2 regions of the Frigoribacterium sp. CFBP 8766 genome follow, and region 2 is predicted to be linked to the other one. Evidence: predicted binding sites of a transcription regulator. Region 2 holds the regulator's gene; the other holds the start of a gene.

Region 1 (6,859 bases), on a different contig from region 2:
CGGACCATGCCGAGCGAGTCGTCCTCGATCAGCTGGACGGCCTCCGGGTCGACCGACTCGTAGAAGCTCGGCCAGCCGCAGCCGCTGTCGAACTTGGTGCCGCTCTTGAAGAGCTCGGCGCCGCAGGCGGCGCAGGCGTACACGCCGGCACGGCTCTCGTCGAGCAGCTCGCCCGTCCACGGGCGTTCGGTGGCCGCCTGGCGGAGCACCTGGTAGGCCTGGGGGTCGAGCTCACGACGCCACTCTTCGTCGGACTTCTCGACCTGGTACGACACGGGCTCGTTCGCCATGGTGCACTCCTCTGCGTCAGGGGGGACTCGCAGGCGTCGGGGCCTGCTCGTCGGGGACTCTCCATTGAACACCGCGCCGCCGACGCCCATTCCGCGCCGCCGCCTCCTCGGGGCTGCCTCCCAGGGGTGCGATACTCGGCCGGTGACCCCGCCGCCGACCCTCTCCGACCGCTTCGCCGCCTACGCGGACGCCGTCCTGCTCGAGGGGTCGCCGACCTGGGCGGCCGCGGCCCGAGGCGTCGCCGCCGACGCCGAGGTGCTCGCGCTGGTCGAGCGAGCCGAGGAGGCGCGGCGTCAGCCGGTGCTGGTGCTCGCCGTCGCGAGGTGGCTGGGTGCGCCCCTCGGCCCCTGGCCCGAGCTGCGGCGCTGGCTGCTCGACCACCCCGACCGGTTCCTCGACGAGCTCGGCCGGCGGCTCACGCAGACCAACGACGTGCGGCGCACCAGCCCCGTGTCGCTCGCCCTGGCTCGGGTGGAGGGGCCGGTGGCCCTGCTCGAGGTCGGCGCCTCGGCCGGCCTCGGCCTGCTGCCCGACCGATACGGGCACCGCGCGGGCGACGTCCGCTGGGGCGCCCCGGACAGCTCCGTCCAGCTCGACGTCGTCGTGCACGGCGACCTCGGCGAGGTGCGGCTGCCCGAGGTCGTCTGGCGCGCGGGCCTCGACCTGGACCCGCTCGACGTGCGTTCCGCGGGGGACGTGGGCTGGCTCGAGGCGCTGCTCCCGCCCGGGGCGACGGGGCGGGCCGCCTTGCTGGCGCAGGCTGTCTCGGTGGCCGCCGCCGCGCCTCCTCGGGTCGAGCGGGGCGACGCCGTCGACGACCTCGTGCGGCTCGCGGCCGAGGCGCCCCGGGACGCGACCCTCGTCGTCGTCTCGACCGGCACGCTCGTCTACCTGCCCGGACGCCGTCGACAGGAGTTCGTCGACCTGGTGGGCGGCCTGGGCGCGCGGTGGATCTCGTACGAGCGGCGGGGCCTGCTGCACGAAGTGCCGGTCGTGCTGCCCGACGGTGTGCCCGTCGACGAGGCCTTCGCCGTGCTCGCCCTCGACGGACGTGCGCTGGCGGTGGGGGACGCCCACGGCACCCGCCTGTGGACGACCGGCTGACGGCTGGGAGCGGACCGGCCGAACCGCCCCGCGCCTCCCCGGCTGCTCCGCCGCCCGCCCCTAAGCTGGCCGGGACCGAGAGGGCGGGGCAGTGAGCGACGAGGGCAGCGGCAGCGGGGACGTGCGCACGAGCGCGCTGTCCGAGCGCGACCGTGCCCTGCTCGACTTCGAGCAGCGTGCCCCTTCCTCGCCCGGACAGAAGGAGGCGGCGGTGCGGCGCGAGCTCGGCCTCACGACCGCGCGCTATCAGCAGATGCTCGGCTCCCTCCTCGACAGACCTGCTGCACTTGCCTATTCGCCCATGCTCGTGGGGAGGCTCCTGCGACTGCGCGACGAGCGCTCGCGGGCGAGGGCCGCCCGCTCGTTCGGGCCGACCGACCGCTGACCCACACGGAAGACCGACACCACACCATGGCGAAACACCCCCGCGACCGATTCGACGAGGTGCCCGGCGACCTGCACAGGGTCGGGGCCCACCGAGCCGTGGCACGGCGAGGTCGCGGCTGGGTCGTCTTCGCGTGGTGCGCCCTCGCGGTCGGCGTCCTCGTCGGCGCGGGCGTCGTGTACCTCGGCGTCGCGAACGACAGCTTCCAGTTCGTCTCTCCGACCTCCGACGAGACGGCCGAGGCCGGGTCCGGGACGCCGGCCGACGACGCGACGGACGGGACCGCCGCCCCCACGACGCCGGCCGAGACCGTCGCCGCCGCCGACCCGGCGTCCGTCGACCCCGACGTCACCACGATCACCGTGCTCAACGGCACGACGACGAGCGGGCTCGCGAGCAGCGCGTCGCTGGCGCTCGCCGAGACCGGCTGGACCGTGGCCGGCCAGGGCAACGCCGACGGCACCGTGCCCTCGACGATCGTCTACTACGCCGACGCGGCCGACGAGGCCGTGGCCCGCGGCGTGGCCCGCGACCTCGGCGCGACCACGGTCGAGCTGAGCGACGCGTTCCCCGACTCGTCGGTGACCGCGGTGCTGGGGGCGGACTACGCGCCCTGAGGCGCGCCTCCTCGTTGCTGTCCCGTTGCGGTCGTGTTGCCGTCCCGTTGCGGAACGTGTGAATTCGTCACTTCTAGCGGGTTAACCCTGCGCCGAGGCCTTCTGCGGGCCCGCGCGCCCTGGCTAGCATCTGGTCCCGGCACTGGCACCACCGCACGCGCCGCACCAGAGCACAGCAAGGGGAACGACACCATGGCACAGGGCACCGTCAAGTGGTTCAACGCGGAGAAGGGCTACGGCTTCATCACCGTGACGGAGGGCGGACAGGACGTCTTCGTCCACTACTCCGCCATCGACATGAACGGCTACAAGGTCCTCGAGGAGGGCCAGGCGGTCGTCTTCGAGGTCGGCACGGGCGACAAGGGGCCGCAGGCGGAGAGCGTCCGCCTGGCCTGACCCCTGCCGGGCGTCACGAGGTGCGGGGCTCACTTGCACTCCATAGGTGAGAGTGCCAGAATCGTCCCTGGCACTCGCCGTTGGTGAGTGCCAATGCTTCTGCTTCATGACGTCCGGGAGGGACGAGGAAACACATGGCTAAGATCATTGCTTTTGACGAAGAGGCCCGTCGTGGCCTCGAGCGCGGCCTGAACATCCTGGCCGACGCGGTGAAGGTCACGCTCGGCCCGCGCGGCCGCAACGTCGTGCTCGAGAAGAAGTGGGGCGCCCCCACCATCACGAACGACGGCGTCTCCATCGCCAAGGAGATCGAGCTCGACGACCCGTTCGAGAAGATCGGTGCCGAGCTCGTCAAGGAGGTCGCCAAGAAGACGGACGACGTCGCCGGCGACGGCACCACCACCGCCACCGTGCTCGCCCAGGCGCTCGTCCGTGAGGGCCTCCGCAACGTCGCCGCAGGCGCCGACCCCATCTCGCTGAAGCGCGGCATCGAGAAGGCCGCCGCCGCCGTCTCGGCCCAGCTCCTCGCCGACGCGAAGGACATCGAGACCAAGGAGCAGATCGCGGCCACGGCCTCGATCTCCGCCGCCGACCCCACCATCGGCGCGCTCATCGCCGAGGCCATCGACAAGGTCGGCAAGGAGGGCGTCGTCACCGTCGAGGAGTCGAACACCTTCGGCACCGAGCTCGAGCTGACCGAGGGCATGCGCTTCGACAAGGGCTACCTGTCGCAGTACTTCGTGACCGACCCCGAGCGCCAGGAGGCCGTCTTCGAGGACGCCTACGTGCTCATCGTCAACTCGAAGATCTCGAACATCAAGGACCTCCTCCCCGTCGTCGACAAGGTGATCCAGAGCGGCAAGCAGCTGCTCATCATCGCCGAGGACGTCGACGGCGAGGCGCTGGCGACCCTGGTCGTCAACAAGATCCGCGGCATCTTCAAGTCGGTCGCCGTCAAGGCCCCCGGCTTCGGCGACCGTCGCAAGGCCCAGCTGCAGGACATCGCCATCCTCACCGGTGGCCAGGTCATCGCCGAGGAGGTCGGCCTCAAGCTCGAGAACGCGACGCTCGACCTGCTCGGCCGTGCACGCAAGGTCGTCATCACCAAGGACGAGACGACCATCGTCGAGGGCGCCGGCGACCCCGAGCAGATCGCGGGCCGCGTCCGTCAGATCCGCTCCGAGATCGAGGCGACCGACAGCGACTACGACCGCGAGAAGCTCCAGGAGCGCCTCGCCAAGCTCGCGGGCGGCGTCGCCGTCATCAAGGCCGGCGCGGCCACGGAGGTCGAGCTCAAGGAGCGCAAGCACCGCATCGAGGACGCCGTCCGCAACGCGAAGGCAGCCGTCGAGGAGGGCATCGTCGCCGGTGGTGGCGTCGCCCTCATCCAGGCCGGCAAGACCGCTCTCGCCGAGCTGCACCTCGAGGGCGACGAGGCGACCGGCGCGAACATCGTGCGCGTCGCGATCGACGCTCCGCTGAAGCAGATCGCCTTCAACGCAGGCATGGAGCCCGGCGTCGTCGCCGACAAGGTCCGCAGCCTGCCCGTCGGACACGGCCTCAACGCCGCGACCGGCGAGTACGTCGACATGATCGCCGCCGGCATCATCGACCCGGCCAAGGTGACCCGCTCTGCCCTGCAGAACGCCGCCTCCATCGCTGGTCTGTTCCTGACCACCGAGGCCGTCGTCGCCGACAAGCCCGAGCGCAACCCGGCCCCGGCCGGCGACCCCTCGGGCGGCATGGACTTCTAGTCCGCGACCGCACCAGTCACACCGCAAGGGCGGCTCTCCTCCGGGGGAGCCGCCCTTCGGCGTGAGTGCGGGTGCGTGCGTGTGCTCGTGGGGGTGCTCTTCCGCACATGCCGACCAGACGGTGTCGTCGCGCGTCGCAATCGAGGGAAAAGCCGCTGATGGAGGAGTTCAGGTCGGCATCTGCGCGCTAGGAGCCTTCACGTGCGCGTGAGCCGCAGAACCCGACCGCAGCGCGCTCGAAGGCCCTTGGATACCCGGATTCTCCGCTGCAGCAGGCTCGCCGGTCGGCATGTGCAGCATGCCCGTGGTTCGAGAGTGATCTGCGTGCAGCCTTGGCCTCCGTGCAGGAGGCGCGGGGCCGGCAGTACGGATCGCGCGGATCACGGGTGGGGCGCTCGAGGGGGGAGGAGCCGCGGCTGCGCCGCACCTTCTCGGGGGCGTGGGGTCGCAAGCCGAGAGTGATCCGCGCGGCACGAGTCTGCGCGACAGGCCTCGGCGGTTCCCGGAAGACGGATCACGCGCGAATTGCGGGCCTGAGACCCCGGGTTCGACTAGGAGGCGGGCGTCGCGGGCGTCATCTCAGCGCCAGCGCCAGCGCCAGCACCGGCGTTGGCGCCCGCGCCGACCGCAGCGCCAGCCCCAGACCCAGCGCCGCCAGCCTCGGGGAACAGCGGCAGCGCGACGCGGAACGTCGCACCGCCTCCGGGGGTGTCGAAGACGTCGACGCTGCCGCCGTGCGCGGACACGATGCCGGAGACGATGGCCAGGCCGAGGCCCGAGCCACCCGTGTCGCGGGTCCGCGACGAGTCGGCACGCCAGAAGCGCTGGAAGATCTTCTCCCGGATCTGCGGCGGGATGCCCTCGCCGTGGTCGACGATGTCGATCGTCGCGACGCCGCGGCCCGGGTCGGACTGCACGGCGAGCTCGATCGGGCTGTCGTGCTCCGTGAAACGCATGGCGTTGCCCATCAAGTTCGTGATCACCTGGCGCAGCTTGTTCTCCTCGCCGAGCACCACGGCCGGCGCCTGCGGGCCGTGGCCCGACAGGTCGCCCGCCTGCCCGTCGTCCACGGGATCGCCCGCCCTGACGGCACGGGCCCGCAGGCCACGGAGGCGCGCGAGGGTGGCACCCGCGAACGAGATCGCCCCCGTCGACCCGGGCGGCACGGCGACCGCGTCGTCCGGCACGGCCGACAGGTCGGCCGCGGGCACCTCCTCGGCCCCGTCGCTGACGACCGGGTCGTGCACCACGACGGCGATGTCGCGGTCCGGGTTGGACGCCATCGTGTCGAGGGCCGAGTCGCGGGCGATGGCGACCAGGTCGACCGGGCCGAGCTCCAGCGGCTTCGACTCGTCGAGACGGGCGAGCGCGAGGAGGTCCTGCACGAGGACGCCCATCCGGATCGCCTCCTTCTCGATGCGGTCCATGGCCTGGGCGACGTCCTCCGGCTTGGTCAGCGCGCCCATCCGGTAGAGCTCGGCGTAGCCGCGCAGGCTGACGAGCGGGGTGCGGAGCTCGTGGCTGGCGTCGCCGACGAAGCGCCGCATCTGGTCGATGGTCCGTGACCGGTCGTCGAAGGCCGAGTCGATCCGGCTCAGCATCGTGTTCAGCGACCGGTTCAGCCTGCCGACCTCGGTGTTGGGCGTCGTCGAGTCGAGTCGCTGGCTGAAGTCGCCGTCGGCGAAGCGGGCGGCCGTGGCCTCGACGTCGCGCAGGGGAGTGAAGGTCGACGTGACGAGCAGTCGGGTCAGGGCGGCGCCGAGCACGATGACCGAGACGCCGAAGCCCAGGAAGATGCCGCTGAAGCGGCCGATGACGGCGTTGGTGCTGGCGAGGTTGGTGCCGGTGACGATCGTGGCGTCGATCTGCTCGACGACCCCGGTCGTCTGGTCGCGCTGCGTCAGGGTCTTGTCGAACGCGTAGATGCGCCACTGCTGGTCGTGGTCGGAGTTGTAGACGCTCATCGGCTCGGCCGTGGTGCCGGCCTTCGGCAGGTCGACGGCCGAGAGGTCGGGCCCCGTGCCGCCCTGCAGCTCGTCGGCGTTGTCGCAGATGCGCGTGCCGTCCTCCCGGAAGAGCGCCACGAAGCTGCTGCTCGTCGCCCCGAAGGTGACGGTGCACGACTGGGCGTTCGTCGCGCTCGGCGATGCACCCGTGAAGCTCTCGGCCGCCGACTTGAGCGACAGGTCGACCTGGCCGTAGAGGTACGTGCTGAGCACCGTCATCGTGCCGAGGCCCGCCACGAGCAGACCGAGGGTCACCAAGGTGACCGTGATCCCGGTGATCTTGGTGCGGATGGAGATCTCGTTCCA
Region 2 (6,859 bases):
TCGGCGTGTACCTGCACGTGCCCTTCTGCCGGGTCCGCTGCGGCTACTGCGACTTCAACACCTACACGGGCGACGAGCTGCGCGGGGCCCGGCGTGACGACTACGCGCAGGAGGCGGTGGACGAGGTGCGCCTCGCCGGTCGCGTCCTCGAGGGTGCCGGGCTGCCTCCTCGTCCGGTCTCGACCGTCTTCTTCGGCGGCGGCACGCCCACGATGCTGCCGCACTCCGACCTCGCCGCGATGCTCTCGTCGGTCGTCGACACCTGGGGGCTGGTCGACGGCGCCGAGGTGACGACGGAGGCGAACCCCGACTCGGTCGACGCGGAGTACCTCGAGGCGCTGGCGGCCGCCGGCTTCACGCGCGTCAGCTTCGGCATGCAGTCCGCGGTGCCGAGCGTGCTCGCGACCCTCGAGCGGACGCACGACCCCCAGCGCGTGCCGCTCGTCGTGCGCTGGGCGCGCGACGCCGGGCTCGACGTCAGCCTCGACCTCATCTACGGCACGCCCGGCGAGACGCTCGACGACTGGTCCCGGTCGCTCGACGTCGCCCTCGAGCAGGAGCCCGACCACCTGTCCGCGTACTCGCTCATCGTCGAGGACGGCACGAAGCTCGCCCGGCAGATCCGCCGTGGCGAGGTGGCCCAGCCCGACGACGACACCGCCGCCGACATGTACGAGCTCGCCGACGACCGGCTCGCCGCCGCGGGCTACGGCTGGTACGAGGTGAGCAACTGGGCGCGGGACGAGCAGCACCGTTCCCGCCACAACCTGTCGTACTGGCAGGGCCACGACTGGTGGGGCGTCGGCCCGGGCGCGCACAGCCACGTCGGCGGGGTCCGCTGGTGGAACGTGAAGCACCCGGCCGCCTACGGCCAGCGCATGGCCGCGGGGGAGTCGCCCGGAGCCGGCCGCGAGACCCTCGACGCCGAGACGCGTCGGGTCGAGCGGGTGCTGCTCGCCGTCCGGATGCGCGAGGGCCTGCCCACCTCCGACCTCGATCCCGAGGGCCGTGCGGCCGTCGCCGGGCTGATCGCGGACGGCTGGGTCGAGGGGCGCGAGGCGCTGGCCGGTCGGGTCGTCCTCACGCGCACGGGGCGACTCATGGCCGACGCCGTGGTCCGCCGGCTGCTCCCGGTCTGAGTCCGACCTGCCCGGGGCACGCTCGTGGGGCGACGTCCTGCCGAGACGACGCGAGGCGCGCCTCCCAGACGGGAGACGCGCCTCGACGGGCGTGCCGGCGGGCTACGCCTTGATGAACTCGATGCTCAGCGGGTACTTGTAGTACTCGCCCCGGTTGGCCGCCAGGGCGGCGATGATGCCGAAGACGATCACGAGGATGCCCGCGACGAGCGTTATCACGAGGCCGATGCCGAGGAACGACGTGGCGCCTCCGACGAGGTACGCGATGAGCACGGTCAGCTGGAAGTTCAGCGCGACGCGGCTGTGCTCGCGGACGAACGGGCCGCGGTCCTTGAGTACGAGGTAGCCGACCAGGGGCGCGACGAAGCTGAGCAGGATGCCGCCGACGTGGATCAGCGTGGCCCAGAGCTTCTCGTCCTCGGGGCGCAGGGGCTGAGGCGGCTGCGGGGCGCCGTAGCCGGGCTGCTGGCCGTAGCCGGGCTGCTGGCCGTAGCCGGGCTGCTGCGGGCCGGGCTGACCGGGCTGCTGCCCGTGGCCGGGCTGGCCCTGACCGGGCTGCTGGCCCCAGCCGGAGCCCTGCGGGTCGTTCGGCTGGGAGGGAGGGGTGTCGGTCATCTGCTCACCTGTTCGTCGTCGTGGGCCCGACCGGGTCGAGGCGAACGGGCGCGTCGCGGGTGGTCGGTGCTGGCCGCCCGGCCGGACGAGGTGGTCCGGCGGGCGTCACGGCGAGCATAGGGCAGGAGGTGCGGGTCGAGTAGGCCTCGCGGGCCGCGTGACGTAGGATTGGCAGTCTGGCAGGACGAGTGCCAGCGAGCTCGGGTCGTCGTCGTGACGTGCCCCGCCGCCGGCCGTGCGAGAGGGAGGTGCGTCGTGGTCTCGGAACGTGGTCTCGAGGTGCTGCGCGTCATCGTGCACGACTACGTCGCGTCCCGCGAGCCCGTGGGCTCGAAGTCGATCGTCGAGCGGCACCACTTCGGCGTCTCGGCCGCCACGATCCGCAACGACATGGCGCTCCTCGAAGAAGAAGAGCTGATCGCGGCGCCCCACACCTCCTCTGGTCGGGTGCCGACCGACAAGGGCTACCGCCTCTTCGTCAACCACCTCGCCGACCTGCGTCCGCTGACCACCGCGCAGCGGCAGGCGATCGAGACGTTCCTCGGCGACTCGGCCGACCTCGACGAGGTCCTCGGCCGCACGGTCCGCCTCCTGTCCCAGCTGACGAACCAGGTGGCGCTCGTGCAGTACCCCTCGTTCTCGCGGGCGCGCGTGCGGCACGTCGAGCTGGTCAGCCTCGCCGAGCGGCGTGTCATGACCGTGCTCATCACCGACACGGGGCAGGTCGAGCAGCGGCTCGTCGAGCTGCCCGTCGTCGTCGACGACGAGTTCCTCGCCGAGCTCCGCCGGGCGCTCAACGCGGCGGTGGGCGGCACCGAGCTGAGCGCGGCCGCCGCGCTGCTCGGCGACCTGCACGAGGGCTTCCGCCCCGAGCAGGCCGTCGTGGTCGGCGTCGTCGTCGCCAGCCTGGTCGAGCAGCTCGCCGCCGGGCGTCAGGAACGCCTCGTGATGGCCGGCGCGGCCAACCTCGTGCGCACCGGCGACGACTTCAGCGGCGACCTCTACCCCGTCCTCGAGGCGATCGAGCAGCAGGTGGCCCTGCTGCGCCTCTTCGGCGAGATGCAGCTCGACGCGGTCGACGTGGCCGCGAGCATCGGACGAGAGAACGCCTCCTTCGGCCTCTCCCAGGCGTCCGTGCTGGCGAGCGGGTACACCTCGACGGGCAGCGAGGTCGCGCGCCTCGGCGTGCTCGGCCCGATGCGCATGGACTACTCGACCAACATGGCCGCCGTGCGTGCGGTGGCCCGTTATCTGTCGTCGCTGCTCTCCGAGCGCTGACGACCCGCACCTCCCCGGCCCTGCGCGACCGCGCCGCGCCCCCTGACCAGCCCCCACGAGACCACCCCCAGACACCAGAGGCAGACGAGAACAAGTGGCAGATCATTACGACGTGCTCGGAGTCGACCGGTCGGCGACGCCCGACGAGATCAAGAAGGCGTACCGCAGGCTCGCACGCGAGCTGCACCCGGACGTCAACCCCAGCCCCGAGGCCTCCGAGCGCTTCAAGGACGTCACGCACGCCTACGACGTGCTGAGCGACCCGCAGCAGCGCGAGCGCTACGACCTCGGCCCGCAGGCCGGGTTCGGCGGCGGGGGCGGCGGCGCGGCGGGCTTCGGCGACATCTTCGACGCGTTCTTCGGAGGCGGAGGAGGCGGGGGTCAGCGACAGGGCCCGCGATCGCGTCGCGAGCGCGGCCAGGACGCCCTGCTGCGCCTCGAGGTCGACCTCGAGGAGATCGTCTTCGGCACGACCCGCGACATCGAGGTCGACACGGCCGTGCTCTGCGAGACCTGCAACGGGTCGTGCTGCGCGCCCGGCACCTCGCCCCAGACCTGCGACATCTGCCACGGCTCCGGCCAGATCCAGCGGACCGTCCGGTCGCTGCTCGGCAACGTCATGACGTCGAGCCCCTGCGGCACCTGCCGCGGCTACGGCACCGTCATCCCGAACCCGTGCCCGACCTGCCAGGGCCAGGGCCGGGTGCGCGCGCGCCGCACGATCCCGATCGACATCCCCGCGGGCGTCGACACGGGCATCCGGCTGCAGCTGCCGAGCCAGGGCGAGGTCGGCCAGGCCGGCGGGCCCAACGGCGACCTCTACCTCGAGGTCAAGGTGCGCCACCACGACATCTACAGCCGCGACGGCGACGACCTGCTCGCGACCCTCGAGGTCCAGATGGCCGACGCCATCCTGGGCACCGAGACGACCCTGCACGCGCTCGACGGCGAGGTCGAGATCGAGCTCAAGGCCGGCACCCAGAGCGCCGACGTCATCACGATCCGCGACCGGGGCATCACGAAGCTCCGCGGCACCGGGCGCGGCGACCTGAAGATCGGCATCCAGGTGGTGACGCCGACAAAGCTCAGCCACAAGGAGCGAGAGCTCATCGAGAAGTTCGCGGCCGGACGCCGCTCGGCGGCGCCCGAGCTCTCGCAGTTCCAGCAGGGCCTGTTCGGCAAGCTCCGCGACCGGTTCCTGCACTTCTGATCGTGGCCCACTTCTACCTGGTCGACGACCTGACGGACGCGTCCGTCGGGAGCACTGTCGTGGTCGAGGGGCAGGAGGCGCGGCACGCGGTCACGGTCAGCCGGGTCCGTGTCGGCGAGGCACTCGCCCTCGGCGACGGGCGCGGCACGTCCGTGCGGGGCGAGGTCGTCGAGGCGACGGACTCGCGGCTCACGCTGGTCGCCGCCGAGGTGGCCCGGGTCGAGCGGCCGGGGACCCGGCTCGTGCTCGTCCAGGCGCTGGCCAAGGGCGACCGCGACGAGCTCGCCGTCCAGGCCGCGACCGAGCTGGGCGTCGACGAGGTCGTGCCGTGGTCGGCCGCCCGCAGCGTCTCGCGCTGGGAGGGCGCCAAGGTGGCGAAGGGCACGGCCCGGTGGCGCTCCATCACGCGGGAGGCGACGAAGCAGGCGATCCGGCCGTGGGCTCCCGTGGTCTCCGAGCTGTCGACGACGAAGCAGGTCGCGGCACGGGCCGCGGACGACAGGGCGCTCGTCCTCGTGCTCGAGCCGAGCGCCGAGCGGGCGCTCTCCGACGTCGTCGTCGAGGGCGGGGGAGGCGCGCCGTCGTCGGTCCTGGTGGTGGTCGGCCCCGAGGGCGGCATCTCGCCCACGGAGCTCGAGCTGCTCGCGAGCGCGGGTGCCGTGCCGGTTCGGCTCGGCGACGCCGTGCTGCGCACCTCGACGGCGGGGCCCGCCGCCCTCGCGGTGCTGAGCGTGCGGCTGGGGCGCTGGTAAGCGCCGGGCCGCCGGCGGGGGCCGTGGCGCCGTGCCGGCGCTGAGGGCCGTGCCGCTGGTGGGGGCCGTGTCGGCGGCCGCGACTACCATGGGACGCATGTCCGAGCCAGAGCCAGCACCGACCGAGTCGTCGGTCTTCAGCCGCATCATCTCGCGCGAGATCCCGGCCGACGTGGTCTTCGAGGACGACTCGGTGATCGCCTTCCGCGACATCGCGCCCCAGGCACCGTTCCACGTGCTCGTCGTGCCCAAGACCTCGCGTCACCGCGACGTCGTCGAGCTCGCGGCCGCCGATCCGGCCCTGCTCGCCCACGTCGTGTCGACGGCCTCGGCGCTCGCCTCCGACCCGGCACTCGTCGGCGACGAGGTCGTGGCGGTCTCGGGCGGCACGGGCGAGTTCCGACTGATCTTCAACACCGGCGCCTCCGCCGGCCAGACCGTGTTCCACGTGCACGCCCATGTGCTCGCAGGCCCCCTCGAGGAAGGCTCCCTTGCCCACTAGCGAGACCCGCTCCACCGACCCTCAGCCCGCAGGCGAGGGCACCACGCGCGTCGACCTCACCGTCGACGGTGTCGCCATGGTCCAGCTGCTCGGTCCCCAGGACCGCCTGCTGCGCACCGTCGAGAAGCAGTACCCCGACGTGCGCGTGCTCGTCCGGGGCAACGAGGTCGCCCTCGAGGGCCCGACCGCGTCCGTGAGCCGGGCCCGGGTGCTCGTCGACGAGCTCGTCGGGCTCGTCCGCGGAGGCCACGACCTCGCGCCGGCCGAGGTCGAGACGTCTGCGAAGCTGCTCGACTCGGGGGCGGCGGCACCGTCCGACGTGTTCGGCCAGCCCATCGTCTCGAGCCGCGGCAAGGCCGTGCGCGCGAAGACCCTCGGGCAGAAGCAGTACGTCGACGCCATCGACCAGCACACGATCACGTTCGGCATCGGCCCCGCAGGCACGGGCAAGACCTACCTGGCGATGGCGAAGGCCGTCCAGGCCCTGCAGCGCCGCGAGGTGCAGCGCATCATCCTCACGCGCCCCGCGGTCGAGGCCGGCGAACGGCTCGGCTTCCTGCCCGGCACGCTGACCGACAAGATCGACCCGTACCTGCGCCCGCTCTACGACGCGCTGAACGAGATGATGGACCCGGAGATCGTGCCGAAGCTGCTGGCGGCGGGCACCGTCGAGGTGGCGCCCCTGGCGTACATGCGCGGCCGGACGCTGAACGACGCGTTCGTGGTGCTCGACGAGGCGCAGAACACGACGCCCGAGCAGATGAAGATGTTCCTCACGCGTCTCGGGTTCGGCTCGCGGATGGTCGTCACCGGTGACGTCACGCAGGTCGACCTGCCCACCGGGGCCAGCGGCCTCCAGCTCGTCACCCGTGTCCTCGACGACATCGACGACATCCACTTCGCCCGGCTGACCAGCGACGACGTGGTCCGCCACACCCTCGTCGGGCGGATCGTCGACGCCTACACGACCTACGACGCCGAGCGGCAGGCCCAGCGGGCCGAACGGCAGGAGGCGGCGAGCACCTCCGTGTCGACCGGTCCGGTCGGCGACGGTGCGAACCGGGCCGAGCGACGGTCGTCCGCGAGCCGAGACCGGCTCCCGAAGAGAGGCACCCGATGAGCATCGAGGTCAACAACGAGTCCGGCCTCGAGGTCGACGAGGCGGCGATCCAGCGCCTGGCGACCTTCGCGCTCGACCAGATGCACGTGCACCCCGAGGCCGAGCTCGCGATCGTCTTCGTCGACGAGGCGGCGATGGAGCAGCTGCACGTCCAGTGGATGGACGAGCCGGGTCCCACCGACGTGCTCAGCTTCCCGATGGACGAGCTCCGTCCCGGCACGGAAGACGAACCCACGCCGGCCG

The links. Region 2 encodes HrcA, which represses chaperone genes, less so after heat shock. Its sites were predicted from a motif close to TTNGCACTCGNNNNNNNCGAGTGCNAA; they were not measured.
Region 1: groL (chaperonin GroEL) is a predicted target of HrcA. The motif match lies at 2,861-2,887, and genes of this name have one in related genera.

What each region holds. Positions count from the first base shown of each region.
Region 1 covers NZ_JACYTX010000001.1:629,135-635,993, forward strand. The annotation lists gene msrB (peptide-methionine (R)-S-oxide reductase MsrB) at 1-275, opposite strand, end outside; gene IFT90_RS03060 (DUF2332 domain-containing protein) at 433-1,395, shown strand; gene IFT90_RS03065 (DUF3263 domain-containing protein) at 1,487-1,780, shown strand; gene IFT90_RS03070 (LytR C-terminal domain-containing protein) at 1,807-2,397, shown strand; gene IFT90_RS03075 (cold-shock protein) at 2,590-2,793, shown strand; gene groL (chaperonin GroEL) at 2,928-4,547, shown strand; gene IFT90_RS03085 (HAMP domain-containing sensor histidine kinase) at 5,099-6,859, opposite strand, start outside.
Region 2 covers NZ_JACYTX010000002.1:604,052-610,910, reverse strand. The annotation lists gene hemW (radical SAM family heme chaperone HemW) at 1-1,139, shown strand, start outside; gene IFT90_RS17530 (DUF4870 domain-containing protein) at 1,242-1,754, opposite strand; gene hrcA (heat-inducible transcriptional repressor HrcA) at 2,010-3,032, shown strand; gene dnaJ (molecular chaperone DnaJ) at 3,127-4,242, shown strand; gene IFT90_RS08640 (16S rRNA (uracil(1498)-N(3))-methyltransferase) at 4,245-4,994, shown strand; gene IFT90_RS08635 (HIT domain-containing protein) at 5,092-5,496, shown strand; gene IFT90_RS08630 (PhoH family protein) at 5,486-6,616, shown strand; gene ybeY (rRNA maturation RNase YbeY) at 6,613-6,859, shown strand, end outside.